2 regions of the Luteibacter sp. 3190 genome follow, and region 2 is predicted to be linked to the other one. Evidence: predicted binding sites of a transcription regulator. Region 2 holds the regulator's gene; the other holds the start of a gene.

Region 1 (7,470 bases), 600 kb from region 2:
CGCGCGCCTGACGCTCACGGAGGGTCGCTATCATCAGGTCCGCCGCATGTTCGCCGCGGTCGGCAACCACGTGGAGACCCTCGAGCGCGTGGCGGTGGGCGGTCTGTCCCTCGACGGCCTCCCGCCAGGCGAGTGGCGCCTGCTCGACGCCGACGACACGGCCCGCATCTTCCAGCCGCCCGGCTGAGTCGCGCATTGACAGGGCGCGCGCTTCCGCACCGTGCGCCGCTTTTGTTATGGACGCCTCGTGCACACCCGATGCAGTATCGGGAAGTCTTTCGACCCCAAGGAGTGTGCAAGATGAAACGAATCGCCGTCGCCCTGGCCGGGCTCGTGGTCTGCGTCGCCGCCCAGGCCGCCGAGAAGAGCGTGGTCGTGCCCCTGACCCTCGTCACCGCCGACGGGGCGGGCGCCTCGGTCGGCAAGGTCACCGTGACCGAGAGCGCCGGTGGCCTCGTCTTCACGCCCGACCTGAAGGGTCTGCCGCCCGGCGAGCATGGCTTCCACCTGCACGAGAAGCCGAGCTGCGCCCCGGGCGAGAAGGACGGCAAGAAGGGCGCGGCGCTCGCCGCCGGCGGCCATTACGACCCGAACAAGACGGGCAAGCACGAAGGCCCGGACTCGACCGCCGGCCATGAGGGCGACCTGCCGAAGATCACCGTGGGTGCCGACGGCACGGACACCACGGCCGTCACCGCGCCGAACCTGAAGTCGCTCGCCACGCTCAAGGGCCACGCGCTGATGATCCACGCGGGCGGCGACAATTACTCCGACAAGCCCGAAGCCCTCGGCGGCGGCGGTGCCCGCATCGCCTGCGGCGTCGTCAAGTAAGGAAGCCATGTCGCAAGGTGGGTTGTTCGCCTCCGGACCGCTCGTGATCGTCGACGACGAGCACGGGCGGTTCGCGTACGAGCCCGGCGTCGTCCCGCCCGGGCAGGCCGCGGACTGGTTCGCGTCGTTGCAGGCGGAGATTCCCTGGGAGGCGCAGCGCCGGGCCATGTACGGACGCGACGTCGCCGTGCCGCGTCTGGTGCAGCACTACGCGCTGGACGAGGCCGGCCTTCCTTCGGCGATCGCGGAAGCCGCCGCCATCGTCATCGCGCGCAGCGGCATCGCGTACACGTCGGTCGGGCTGAACCTGTATCGCGACGGACAGGACAGCGTGGCGCCGCACAACGATCACATCGAGGAGCTGGTCGAGGGCGCGCCGATCGCGCTGCTCTCCCTCGGCGCCACGCGCCGCATGACCCTGCGCGAGCGCGAGCCGCCGAAGCGGCGTTTCGACCTCGACATGGAAGCCGGCAGCCTGCTGACGATGAGTTACGCCACGCAGTTCCACTACGACCACGGCATCCCGAAGACGCGGACGACGGTCGGGCCACGGATCAGCCTGGCCTTCCGCGTCCGCCCGGGCGGCAAGGCCGGCGGGCGCCGCTACGTGACGCATCGCCAGCCCGCCTGAGGGCGTGCTCAGAACAGGTCGATGCTGCCCAGCGCCACCGGAGCGCTCAGTTCGCCGAGCGCCGCGAGCGTCTCGTATCCGTGCACGCTGTCGCGACCGTGCTGCTTGGCGAAATACAGCGCCTTGTCCGCACGGTCGAGCACGATCTCCGGGTAATCGTGCTCCGTGATGCGCGCATAGCCCACGCTGACGGTCACGTGTCCGACCTGCGGATAGGCGTGGGCGCCGACGAACGTCCGGAAGCGGTCCAGGACGTCGTGAACCTCCGCGTCGTCCTGCGCGGCGAGCAGCACGACGAACTCCTCGCCGCCGAAGCGGAACAGCACGTCGCTGGAGCGGAAGCACGCGCGCATCTGCTGCGCGAGCATCAGGATCACCTCGTCCCCGTACACGTGGCCATAGGTGTCGTTGATGCGCTTGAAGTGGTCGATGTCGAGGATGGCGAGGTAGAGCTGCGACACGCGGTCGCCCGGCACGCCGTCGTCGGATGGGCCCCGCGCGCGCTGGCGCTGGAGCTTCAGCAGGCGCTGCAGGCGCTGCTCGAAACTGCGGCGGTTGTACAGGCCGGTGAGCTTGTCGCGCTCGCTGTCGTTGAGCAGGGCAATGTAGTTGCCATAGATGCGCGCGAACCCCTCGACCATCGTGCGGACGTGGTCGAGCGCATCTTCGGATTCGAGCATCAGTGCGCCGATGGCCGCGTTGTCGCGCTGGATCGGTATGACGAGGCGGCTGATGCCGTCGTCGGTGACGTCGCTGATCGCCTCGAGCATCTCCATCGCGCACACGATGGTGTCGATGGGATCGCCCTCGCGGATGGGATCGATCGCCTCGACGACGAACGCGCCGTCCGGCTTGCGCGAGCACACCACGATCGATTCGACGGGGTGGTTCATGCTGTCGCCGCGCTTGCACAACGTGACGCTGTTGACGGAGACGAGTTCGGCGAGTGAGAGCACCACGCTATGGTCCAGCGCGTCGATGTCCCGGTGGTGCGTGAACTCCGCCACGGACGCGAGCAGGCGCGACTCCGGCATCACGCCGGCAAGGGCATGCCAGGGTGCTCTCATGTCGGGAGCGTCCCCATGCCGACGATGTGACTGACCTTACGGATTCGCACTTACCACCTCCCCCGAAGTCGGGCCGGATCGCGCCCCGGTGTGCATGTCTGCCGAACCCCGACTGGCATGTCCCCAGCAAGTAATTACGGCGGTCCAGCCGGAAACTTTAGGGGAAAAGTGGGCTGGATGTAAGGAAATGTGAAGGAGGTCGCAGTCGTTGGTCTTAACAAACGTGAAGGAGTGCGTTAGGGGGTGGTCGGCCAGCGGTCGAGAATCCCGGGATCGACGCCGACCCTGCGGCACGAGCGCGAGGCGACGCCTTCGGTGAGCGCGGCGCGGAACAGGGGCGCCATGCGGCGTAGCGCCGCCGATGCCAGCCGCGCCTTGCGGAGGTCTTGCTCCGACCGGCCGAGAAGCTCGTTCGCCCAGGGCGGAAGCAACGCGGCGCCGGCATGCAGGAAGACGTCGCGGGAAAGCCCCGCCAGGGGTACCGGCAGGTCGAGGCGCGCCAGGACGTCGAGCACGACGCGCGAGCGTTCGCCGTAGACGAGCGTCGGCCGCACGTGGTCGATGTACGCGTCCAGAGCCGCCACGGAACCCGGCACGTCGCGCGCGCCGAGTGCCTCGGCCACGCGGCGCGTCTCGTCCAGATACGCATCGGCGATCCGGGCGGGGACGTCCAGCGGGCCATACGCCCGATACCCCGCGAGGAAGCTCGACATCTCGCTGACGTGGACCCAGGTGAGCAGGTCGGGGTCGTCGGCGGCATAGGGCACGCCGGCTTCGTCGCTGCCGCGGACCTGCGCGTGGATGCGCCGCACGTGCTCGATCATCCCTTGCGCGGCAGCGGTGGGGGCATACGTGGTGCCGCCGACGAAGGCGGTGGTCCGTCGCAGCCGGCCGACGAGGTCCTCGCGGAAGTTGGAGTGATCCCAAACGCCGGCCAGCGCACGCGGATGCAGCGTCTGCAGGTAGAGCGCGCACAGGCCGCCCGCCAGCATGCCGCAGAAGTCGGCATGCACGCGCCAGGTGACGCTGGAGGGACCGAACAGGCCGGGATCGCCCGCGGGATGGTCGTAGTCGATGGCGCCGGTCTGCGGACGCGGGAACGCCGATAGCACCCAGCGGCGGATGGGGCCCGCGGCCGGTCGCAGGAGATGGCCGAACGCTCCCATGATCAGTCGCCCGACAGCCAGCCCCGCCATTTGAAGAACAGCACGGGCAGCAGGATGCTCAGCGCGATGGCGCCGAGCGCGAGCGGGTAGCCGAACGTCCAGTCGAGCTCGGGCATCCGCTTGAAGTTCATGCCCCAGATGCCCGCGAGGATCACGGGAGGAATCGTCGCCACCGAGGTGACGGTGAGCACCTTCATCACGTGGTTCTGGTCGGTACTGATGAAGCCGAGGCTGGCATCGAGCAGGAACTGCAGCTTGTTCGTCAGCTGGTCGTCGAACTCGTCGAGCGTGCGCAGGTCGTGGTCGACGACGCGCAACCGCAGCTCCACCTCGTCGGGCATCCAGTCGGGTTTCTTCGCGCGCACGAACGAGACGATGCGCTGCACGCCCAGCATCGACGAGCGGTTGCGCGCCTGCTCGCCCTCGAGGCGGCCGACCTCGAGCATGCAGTTGCGCAGCGCCGGCGTGCCGATGCGTTCGCGGGTGAAGATGCGGTCGGAAAGCTTCTTCAGGTCGGCCGAGACGTCTTCCATCCGCTTCGCGGCGAGGTTCACGATGGCTTCGATGAGCGTCGCCAGGACGTCCGCGCTCGACTCCCAGCGATGCACGTTGCAGCTTTCGTTCGCGAGATCGAAGGCGGGGGAGGGGGCGAAGCGGAGCGTCATCAGCACCCGGTCGGTCACCACGATGCCGACCGGCGCCGCCTTGTGCCCGTTCGCGCTGTCCGCGAAATAGGGGATGGACAGGTACATCGCGTCGTCGTCGGTGCGGATGCGGCTCGACAGCGCGAGGTTGTCCACGTCGCCGCGCTCCGGGATGCGGAGGCCGGTGATCTCCGCGGCGCAGGCACGCTCTTCCTGTGAAGGATCGAACAGGTCGATCCAGATCGGCTTGTCCGGACGCCCCATGCCGGGCTTCCAGGGGGCGGGCGGTCCGCTGTGTCCTTGCTCGTGGATGGTCAGCACGTGCGCTCGTGGCCTCGCGATTCGCAGGAAATCACCGGCCGCGAGGCCGGAACGTACGGCAGTTTACGCCCGCGGCGTTTGCGCCACGTGGATGGCGTCGGCCGCCGGAGACGCGCATGCTTGGCGCACGACCCCATGCCGGAGAGAACGATGAGCGACGTGGCCAAACCGCTGGAAATCATCCACGACGAGGCGAACCAGGTATTCAGGGCGGTCGTCGATGGCTACGACTGCGAGGTGGAGTACCGGCTGCAGGACAAGACGATGGTGATCACCCATACGGGCGTTCCCTCGCCGGTCGGAGGCCGCGGCATCGCCGCGCTGCTGACGAAGTTCGCGGTGCAGACCGCCGAGGCGAAGCACTGGAAGGTGACGCCCGCCTGCAGCTACGCCGCGACGTGGTTCCGGCGCAATCCCGAGTACGCGCATTTGCTGGCCTGAGCCAGCACATGGTCGATCGCGTCACGGGGCGGTAGGAGCGCGCCCTGCGCGCGACATCGTTTCGCGCAGCCGGCAAGCTGCGGCGCCAGCTCGTGGTCTGTCATCGAAAGATGTCGCGCGCAGGGCGCGCTCCTACATCCTCGTTCAGGTACGTGTTAGGTTTTGGGTTTCGATCAGAGAGCGGGACCCATCGATGCGTACCAAGTGGATCGTCGCCGCCGTCGCGCTGGCATGCGCGGGCGTGGCCCAGGCCGACACACCGGCGAAGACCGGGGAAGACCCGCGGATCGCCGCGATCCTCGAATCGCTCGGCAAGGTTCGCAGCATCGGCTCCGTCTCCCTCTCGCCCGACGCGAAGCACCTCGCCTGGACGGTGAAGACCAACGGCAAGCCCGTGCTCGAAGTGGCCGACGCCGACGGACGCAACGCCCGCCGCGTCACGGCCAGCAGGGGCTGCGGCGAGACCGGCGCCGTCTGGGCGCCCGATTCGCGGCACCTCGCGTTCCTCTCCGACTGCGCCGGCAAGGCGCCAGGCGTGGAAGAGGGCAGGCAGAACGACATCCATGTCGCCGACATCGCCGGCAAGGCACCTCCGCAGCGCATCACGCACCTCACGGGCTACGTCGACGGGGTCGAGTGGCGTCCGGACGGCAAGGCGCTCGGGTTCCTCTACGTGCCGAACGCGACCCGACGCGCGAGCGCCACCGCCGCGGCGAAGCCGCAGCTGGGCGAGATCGGTGTCGAAGGCATCGAAGTCCAGCAGGTGGCCACGGTCGACGTCGGCGGCGGGGCCGTGCGCACGCTGACGCCGGCCGGTCTGCATGTCTATGAATTCGCCTTCTCGGGCGACGGCGGGCGGATCGCCTACGTCGCCGCCGAGCCGCCCGGAGACAACAACTGGTGGATCGCGAAGCTGTACGTCCAGCCGGCGACCGCCAACGGTAAGCCGACGGCGATCGTCGACACCACGACGTTGACCGGTCCCCTGAAGAATCTGCAGGTCGCGGTGCCGCGCTTCTCGCCGGATGGGTCCCGCATCGCGTTCATCGGTGGCCTGATGAGCGATCAGGGCTCCACCGGTGGCGACATCTGGACGGTACCTGCCGCCGGTGGCGCCGCGCCGGTGGACGTCACGCCGGGCATCCGGACGACGCCGGCGTGGCTCGCCTGGACGGCGGCGGATCGCCTGATCGTCGGGGAACACGCGGCGGGCGCCAGCCGGGTCTCGCGTTACGAGCTGCCGGCGAGCGGCGACGCGACCGCCACGACGCTGTTCGAGGTGCCCATGACGATCGGCGACGGCCGGCTGTCGATGTCGCTCTCGTTGAGCGCCGACGGGGCGAAGGCGGCGTTCGCCGCCAGTTCGTTCGACAAGGCGAACGAGGTGCAGGTCGCCGACCTTTCGGGCCAGGGGACGCCGGTCGCCGTCACCGCGTTCAACGCCGGACTGAAGCCCTCGTGGGGCAAGGCCGAGTCCATCGCGTGGAAGAGCGAGGGGCAGGACGTCCAGGGCTGGCTCCTGTATCCCGCCAACTACGATCCGAAGAAGCGTTACGGGATGATCGTCTCGATCCACGGTGGCCCCGCGGCCGCGGTGACCCCGCGCTGGCCGGGCGTCGGTTACGGCGGCGCCCCGCTGTCGGCGCTGGGGTATTTCGTCTTCATGCCCAACCCGCGTGGCAGCTACGGGCAGGGCGAGGCCTTCGTGCAGGCCAATCGCAAGGATTTCGGCTATGGCGACCTGCGCGACGTGCTGGCCGGCGTCGACGCCATCGAGAAGAACCACCCGGTCGACGACCGCCGTCTCGGCCTCACCGGCTGGAGCTACGGCGGCTTCATGACGATGTTCGGCGTCACCCAGACGCAGCGCTTCCGCGCCGCGGTGGCCGGCGCCGGCATCTCCAACTGGCAGAGCTATTACGGCCAGAACCTGATCGACCAGTGGATGAAGCCTTATTTCGGTGCCTCGGTCTACGACGATCCGGCCGTCTACGCCAAGAGCTCGGCGATCAACTTCATCAAGCAGGTCAGGACGCCGACGCTGGTCGTGGTCGGCGAGCGCGACGCCGAGACCCCGGCGCCGCAGTCGTTCGAGTTCTGGCACGCGCTGCGGGCCCAGGGTGTGCCCACCTCGCTCGTGGTGTACCCCGGCGAGGGCCACGGATTCGCCCGCGATGCCAGCCGCCGCGACGTCCTCGCCCGGGCCCTGGCCTGGTTCGATCGCTACCTCGCGGCGCCCGCACCCTGAAGGACGCAGCCCGGCCGGTCGCCGTTCCGGGACCGGCGCATTGCGTTTTTTCGCGGACGCAGCATCATGCGGGACGGGAGACGGCGTCTCATGAAATGTGAAGACGCCAGCGGAATTCGTC
Region 2 (7,470 bases):
CGCGTTGGGAAACGGCGCGAGGATGCCCGCGAGCTTGCGAAGGACGTCTTCCGCGGCGGGCTGCAGCTTCGCCACGCCGACGGGGAACAGGATGTCCGTCCGCACTTCGATCTCCAGCCAGTCCGGGGTCTGCCGGACGCTGACGAGGCTCTTGTCGATCAGCGGCTTCATCGCACGCTTCACTTCATCGGAGATCTGGCTGAGGCTGGCGTTCTCGGTCTTGCCCACCGTGGTGTTCGCCGCGGTGGCGGTATTGACGTTGGCGGCGTCCTGGCGCTCGGCGGCCGCGCCTTCGTGTCCCGGCAACGGCAGGTTGCGCGGCGGGATCGGTACGTCGATCTTCGCGATCGGCGCTGCCGTCGGCGAGCGCGACTGGTTCGGCAGCGGCACCTGCGCGGCCGGCGTCGCGTCGCGGATCGGTTCGATCACCTTGCCGGTGCCGTTGAATGCCTCGTTGATGGACTGCGCCATCACGCGGAACTTGGTCTCGTTCACGGCCGACACCGCGTACATCACCACGAACAAGGCGAGCAGCAGCGTGATCAGATCGCCGTAGGGGATCGCCCAGCGTTCGTGGTTGATGTGTTCTTCGTGGTGCCGTCGCTTCACGACAGGAACCCTTGCAGCTTGCTCTCGATGTGCCGCGGGTTGTCGCCCTGCGCGATCGAAACCAGACCCTCGACGAGGATCTCGCGCATCTGCGAGCGCTGGCGGGCGAGGCCCTTCAGACGCGAGGCCATCGGCAGCGCTAAAAGGTTGGCGAGGCCGATGCCGTAAATGGTGGCGACGAACGCCGCCGCGATGCCGTGGCCGAGCTTGCTCGGTTCGGCGAGGTTCTGCATGACCGACATCAGGCCCATCACGGCGCCGATGATGCCCATCGTGGGGGAATAGGCGCCGGCGTTCTCGAAGACCTTGGCGGCTTCGATGTCGGTGTGCTCGCGCGCGAGCACTTCCACTTCGAGCACCGAGCGCATGGCGTCGGGTTCCGTGCCGTCGACCAGCAGCTGGAGGCCCTTGCGGATGAACGGATCGGTCTCACGCTCGATGGCCGGCTCGAGACCGAGCAGGCCCGTGCGGCGCGAGATTTCGCTCCAGCCGACGATGCGGCTGACGAGGTTCTCCGACTCGATGTCGGGCGGACGATACACCCAGGGCAGCATGCTCCACGCACGCTTGAGCACCGCCCCGGGCGTCTGCACGAGCAGCGCGGCGAACGTGCCGAGGAAGACGATCACGAAGGCCGCCGGGTTCCACAGGGCGTCGAGGCTCGACCCCTTGAGGATGGTTCCCACGATGATGACCACGAAGGCCAGGATCGTCCCGACGACGCTCACGATATCCATGTCAGACAGCCATCCTTAGCGAGGGCAGCACCTGGCCGCCGTCGTCGGCGAGGCCTGCGAGATCCAGCACCAGCGCGATCCGGCCGTCGCCGGTGATGGTCGCGCCGGCGACGCCGGGAACATCCTTGAGAAACGGACCGAGCGGCTTGGCCATGACGTCCTCGCGGCCGAGCACCTCGTCGACGAGGCAGCCGAGCGTCTGGTGCCCGATCTGCACCACGACGACGTGACCGCCCTTCCCCGCCGCGCCGGCCCAGCGGCCGAGGTCGGCCAGCGGCAGCGCGCGCTGGCGGTGGGCCGCGACGATGCGTCCGTCCAGTTCCTGGATCTGGCCGGGAACGAGTTCGAAGACCTCGGCGACGTTCGACATCGGCAGCGAGAGCAGACGGTCGCCCACGCGCACCATCAGCACGCGAAGGATCGCGAGCGTGAGTGGCACCGAGAGGCGGACCGTGCTGCCGTGCCCGACGCGCGAGTCGATCGACAACGTGCCGCCGAGCTCGACGATCTTGGTCTTGACGACGTCCATGCCGACGCCGCGGCCGGAGATGTCGGAAACCTGGCTCGCCGTGGAGAAGCCGGGGCGGAACACGATCTCGTAGCACTCGCGCTCGTCGAGGCGCGCGGCCTGCTCCTCGTCCATCAGCCCCTTTTCGACCGCCTTGCGGCGCAGGACCTCGGGATCCATGCCCTTGCCGTCGTCGGTGACGGTGATGACGATGCGGTCGCCGAACTGGCCCGCCGCGAGGCGCACCGTGCCGGCGCGCGGCTTGCCCTCGCGGGCACGCGCGTCGGGCATCTCGATGCCGTGGTCGACGGCGTTGCGCAGCAGGTGCACCAGCGGATCGGCCAGGGCCTCGACCACGGTGCGGTCGATGTCGGTGTCCTCGCCCTCGGTGACGAGCTCGATCTCCTTGCCGAGCTGGCGGGCAAGATCGCGCACGATGCGCGGGAAGCGGGAGAACAGCTTGCCCACCGGCTGCATGCGCATGCGCAGCACGGCGTTCTGCAGATCTTCGGCCACGCGCTCGAGCTCGCCGATCGCGCGCTCCATGGGATCGTTCGTGCCGCGTGGCGCGAGGTTGCTCAGGCGGTTGCGCACCAGCACGAGTTCGCCCGCGGCGTCGACGAGACCGTCGAGGCGGTGCGTGTCGACGCGGACGGTGGTGTCGGCCGTCTGGGCGCCGCGTTTTTCGGTCGCGGCTTTCGGCTTCGCCGATGTGTCGTCGGTGCTGGACGCGGGAGCCGGGGCGACGGGCGCCGCGGTCGCTGCCACCGCCGCCGGCGCAAGCGGCTCGGGCGCCGCAATCGGCGTGGTGCCGGGCGCGGCCGTGCCATGCAGGCTGTCGAGCAGCGCCTCGAATTCGTCGTCGCTGATGGCGTTCGGGTCGGTGGCTGGCGCCGGAGCCTCAACCACCGGTGCCGGAACGACGCCGACGGGCTCGGAGCCCGGCGCAGCCGTGCCGTAAAGCGAGTCGAGCAGCGCTTCGAACTCGTCGTCGGAAATGGTGCCGGACGGTGCCGGCGTGGGCGCCCGATCGCTGCGGGCGGCGTCGAGCATCGCCTCGAATTCGTCTTCGATCGGATCGTGCGCGCGCGCGGGTGCGCTGGCGGCGACCGCCACGGGTGCCGCGAGCGCCACCGGTGCCGCCGTCGCCGCGCGGCCGGGAATGAGCAGGCGATCGAGCAGCGAACGAGGCGCGGCTTCGATCGGCACGCCACCGTCGGCGGCGCGCATCATGTCGTTGAGCAGGTCGAGCGATTCCAGCAGCGCGTCCATGAAGCCCGCATCGAGCACGATCGCGCCGTTGCGGGCCTCGTTGAGGAGATCTTCCGCGCGATGGCACAGCTCGACCATCGGATTGAGGCCGAGGAAGCCCGCGCCACCCTTGACGGTATGGAATGCGCGGAACACCGCGTTCAGCAGTTCGACGTCGCCGGGCGTGGACTCGAGGTCCACCAGCTGTTCGCCCAGGCTCTCGAGCAGTTCCCGCGCCTCGATGAGGAAGACGTTGAGAAGCTCGTTGTCCAGCTCCACGCTCATAAGCGCGCTCAGAACCCGAATTCGCTGAGCAGGCGGTCCACTTCGTCCTGGCTGACCTTGTCGGCCGCCGGTGCCGCGCCGCCCGCGAGCGACCCCGTGAGCCGCACCAGCTCCACGAGCGAGGATTCGACCTTCGCCATGAACGCCTCGACCTGCGCCACGCGCTGGCCGGAGAGGTCCTGCCAGGACTGGGCTTCGACCATTTCGCCGAACCCGATGTCGCAACTCTGCGCGAAGTCGCCCACGCGCACGGCCAGTGCCGTCGCGTTGCTGGCGAACGCCGGATCGGCCTGGTCGAGCACGAGCACCTCGTCGGCCTGGCGGGCCAGCGCCTGCGCCTGGGGGCGCAGCTTCTCGCTGAAGTCGAGCGTGCGGTGGGCCGCCTGCGAGCTCATCTCGAGGACGTCGCGCAGATGCTTGCGCGCGTCGCTCATGTTGCCCGGGACGCCGTCGGTGGAGATATCGGCGGCAAGGCGGCGTGCCGACTCGTGCAGGTCGCGCGCGAGGTGACCGAGCGCGAGGAAGATGTGCTGCTCGCGCGTGCGCAGGAGGTTGTCGAGCGCGTGCTCGAAGGCCACGCTGTCGTCGGCCTCGAAGAGTTCGCGCAGTTCGGGGGCGACGTCGCGGCCGCTGGAAAGCATCGTGTTCATGGTCATCCTTAGCCGGCGGCCGCGGCGAGCCGCTCGAAGATCTTGTCGAGTTTTTCCTTCAGCGTGACGGCCGTGAACGGCTTCACGACGTAGCCGTTCACGCCGCTCTGCGCGGCGGCGATGATCTGGTCGCGATTGTTCTCGGCGGTGACCATCAGCACCGGCAACGCCTTGAGCGCGGCGTCCGCGCGGATGGCGCGCAGGAGCTCGATGCCCGTCATGTTGGGCATGTTCCAGTCGGTGACCACGAGGTCGAAGGATTGCGAGCGCAGCATTGCGAGGGCCGCGTTGCCGTCTTCGGCTTCCTGGATCAGGGTGTTGGTGAAGCCGAGCTCCACCAGCAGGTTCCTGACGATGCGTCGCATGGTGGAGAAATCGTCCACCACGAGGATCTTCATGTTCTTGTCCAAAACTCGTCTCCGCCTTGCTGACCGCGCGTGCTTCTTACCGGCGACGGCACCGGGATGCCGTCAATGCTTGTCTTTCCAACCCGACATGCGAGCACGGAGGCGGATCAGGGCCTGGCCATGGATCTGGCACACCCGCGATTCGCTCACCCCCAGCACCGCACCGATTTCCTTCAGGTTGAGTTCTTCATCGTAGTACAGCGACATGACCAGCTTCTCGCGCTCGGGCAGTCCGTCGATGGACTGCGCCAGCGCGTCGCGCAGGCCTTCCTGCTCGAACAATCCTTCCGGGCCCGTGGCGTCCGGGTCCGCGACGTCGATCGCCGCGCCCTCGTCGCCTTCGGGCGCCGTCAGGCTCAGCAACCGCGCGCTCGCCGCGTCGGCCAGGATCTGGTTGTATTCCATGGCGTCGATGCCCAGCCGCTTCATCACTTCCGCGTCTTCGGCATCCGCGCCCGTCTCGTTTTCGATCTGCCTCGTCACCTCCGCCACCTCGCGCAACTTCCGGTGGACGGAGCGCGGGGTCCAGTCCGTCTTGCGCAGTTCGTCCAGCATGGCGCCACGTATGCGGATGCCCGCATAGGTTTCGAAGCTGGCCGCGCGAGTCGGCGAATAATTCCTCGCGGCCTCGAGCAGTCCGATCATCCCGGCCTGCATGAGGTCGTTAGCATCCACGCTTGGCGGCAGCCTGCCCATCAGGTGATAGGCGATGCGGCGCACCAGCGGCGCGTGAGTCCTCACCAGTTGGTCAGGCGGAATCCGCGTGATCTCCAGGTATTCGGTCGCGACACTCACAGTGGCAGCCCTCCCCCCAGGTGGGACCGTTCGGCGAAGAAACCGATACGGCCCTGCGCGCGGGGCTCGGGTTCACCCCATGTATCGACCGACCTGGCCAGATTCTTGAATCCGACCGCGGAGCGGCTGCTCGGCCAGGCGTCGACGACCGCCGCCTGGCGGCGGATGGCCTGGCGCAGGTACTCGTCGTGCGGCACCATCCCCATGAAATCGAGCGACACGTCGAGGAAGCGGTTGGTGACCCGGGACAGCTTCTCGAACAGCTGGCGGCCTTCCTGGGCGTGCCGGACCATGTTCGCCACGATGCGGAAGCGGTTGACCGCGAACTCGCGGCTCATGACCTTGATCAGGGCATAGGCGTCGGTCAGCGAGGCAGGCTCGTCGCAGACCACCACCACCACCTCGTCGGACGCCGCGGCGAACATCGACACGCTGTCGGAGATGCCGGCGGCCGTGTCGACGATCAGGTATTCGGGGGGCAACGTGTACTCGTCGAACGCGCGGATGACCGCGGCGTGCTCGATGTTCGGCAGCTGGGCCATGCGACGGGCGCCGGACGTGGCCGGGATGACCTTCAGGCCGTGCGCGGCCGGGAGCACCAGGTCCTCGATGGCGCATTCGCCTTCGAGCATGTGCCCGAGGTGCCGCGTGGGCTGGAGGCCGAGGAGCACGTCGATGTTCGCCATCGCGAGGTCGGCGTCCAGCAACAGCACGTCGCGCCCGCCCATGGCCAGGGCCATGCCGAGGTTCACGGCCACCGTGGTCTTGCCCACGCCGCCCTTGCCGCCCGCGATCGCGATGCTGCGGGTGGGCCGGCGGTCGGCGAGCCAGTTGAGGCCGGCGGCCTGGGTCGTATCGACGTGTGTGTTCATAGAAAGATCACTGCAGGAATGGGACGGAGTCACGCAGGGAGTCGGGCGGGCGCGGCGCGGCCGGTCAGGCCATCGCCGGGGGTGAGAGGCCGAACCGTTCGGCCAGGACGGCGTCGTCGGGTTCGTCGTTGCGCTGCTTGAGGAGCTGTGCGGCCAGGCAGACGAGCTTGCGCGCGTCGGCCGTGGCGATGTCTTCGGGCACGCGCTGACCATCCGTGGTGTAGTCCAGCGGCATGCCGTGGCGGATCACCGCCGAGAGGGCGCCGCCGATCAGCGGCGCTTCGTCGAGCTTGGTGAGGATCGCGCTCTGCGGCGCCAGCGGCGCATAGGCGCGGATGGCGTTGTCGATCGCCTGCGCCTGCGCGTTGGCGGCGAGCACCAGGCAGACGCGGACGTCGGAGGTCGCGCGCAGCGTCTCGAACTGCTGTTGCAGCTTGGGATCGTTGCCGGCGAGGCCCGCGGTGTCGACCAGCACGGTATGACGGCCGCGCAGCTGCAACAGCACGTTGCGCAGGCTGGTGGCGTCGTGGGCGTTGAACACGCGCACGCCGAGCAACCGGCCGTAATGCTCAAGCTGGGCGCCGGCGCCGATGCGGTACTGGTCGGCGCTGATCAGGGCGACGTTCGACGCGCCGTGGCGAAGCACCGCGCGCGCGGCGAGCTTGGCGATGGTCGTCGTCTTGCCGACGCCAGTGGTGCCGACCAGCGCGGTGACGCCGCCACCGACGGTGTCGAAGTTGCGACCCGACGTGCGAATGTGACGGGACAGGATACCGAGCGGCAGATACCGCGCCTGCTCGGCCGTCATGCCCGGCGGCAGTTCGGCGCTGAGCGAGCGGGCGACGTCGCCGTCGATGCCCAGACGGGTCATCTCGCGCAGCACGCGGGCGCGCAGCGGCTGGTCGCGGTCCATCTGATTCCAGGCGAGCGTCGAGAGCTGCACTTCGAGCATCTCGCGCAGGTTGTTGATCTCGGCGCGCACGCCGTTGACGGCGGCATCGTTGGCCGGGGCGACCGTGGCCGCGCGGACCACGTCGGCGACGCTCGCGGCGAGCGCGGCGCTGGACTGACGCTGCGGCGCGTTGCCCGTCCCGGCGAGGCCCGCCTTCGCGGCGCGTTCCACGGCGGCGGCGGTCGCGGCGCGGGCCTGGTCGATGCGCGCGGCGCGCTCGGCTTCGTCGCGCTGGGCGCGGATCGGCGCCTCTTCGCGCTTCGGCGCCGGCGCGTCGATGCCGAAACCGGCCTCGCGGACCAGGGCCTCGTCGTAATCGAGGGCGGCGATGATCTCGATACCGTCGTCCATCCGACGCGTCGACAGGATCACCGCGTCGGGACCCTGTTCGTCACGGACCTGGC

Evidence for each region. Region 2 encodes FliA, which starts transcription of late flagellar genes. Its sites were predicted from a motif close to TAAAGTTTNNCNNNCNNNGGCCGATAA; they were not measured.
Region 1: a site for FliA is predicted at 2,663-2,689, ahead of J2X58_RS06875 (GGDEF domain-containing protein). Genes of this name have one in related genera too.

The regions. Positions count from the first base shown of each region.
Region 1 covers NZ_JAVDUO010000001.1:1,503,268-1,510,737, reverse strand. Annotated here, with positions in the region: gene J2X58_RS06890 (pseudouridine synthase) at 1-187, shown strand, start outside; gene sodC (superoxide dismutase family protein) at 301-831, shown strand; gene J2X58_RS06880 (alpha-ketoglutarate-dependent dioxygenase AlkB) at 839-1,462, shown strand; gene J2X58_RS06875 (GGDEF domain-containing protein) at 1,471-2,529, opposite strand; gene J2X58_RS06870 (oxygenase MpaB family protein) at 2,766-3,695, opposite strand; gene J2X58_RS06865 (CorA family divalent cation transporter) at 3,698-4,660, opposite strand; gene J2X58_RS06860 (GNAT family N-acetyltransferase) at 4,811-5,101, shown strand; gene J2X58_RS06855 (S9 family peptidase) at 5,295-7,349, shown strand.
Region 2 covers NZ_JAVDUO010000001.1:2,103,691-2,111,160, forward strand. Annotated here, with positions in the region: gene motD (flagellar motor protein MotD) at 1-609, opposite strand, end outside; gene J2X58_RS09510 (flagellar motor protein) at 606-1,346, opposite strand; gene J2X58_RS09515 (chemotaxis protein CheA) at 1,348-3,390, opposite strand; gene J2X58_RS09520 (protein phosphatase CheZ) at 3,399-4,040, opposite strand; gene cheY (chemotaxis response regulator CheY) at 4,049-4,450, opposite strand; gene J2X58_RS09530 (RNA polymerase sigma factor FliA) at 4,511-5,242, opposite strand; gene J2X58_RS09535 (P-loop NTPase) at 5,239-6,114, opposite strand; gene flhF (flagellar biosynthesis protein FlhF) at 6,179-7,470, opposite strand, start outside.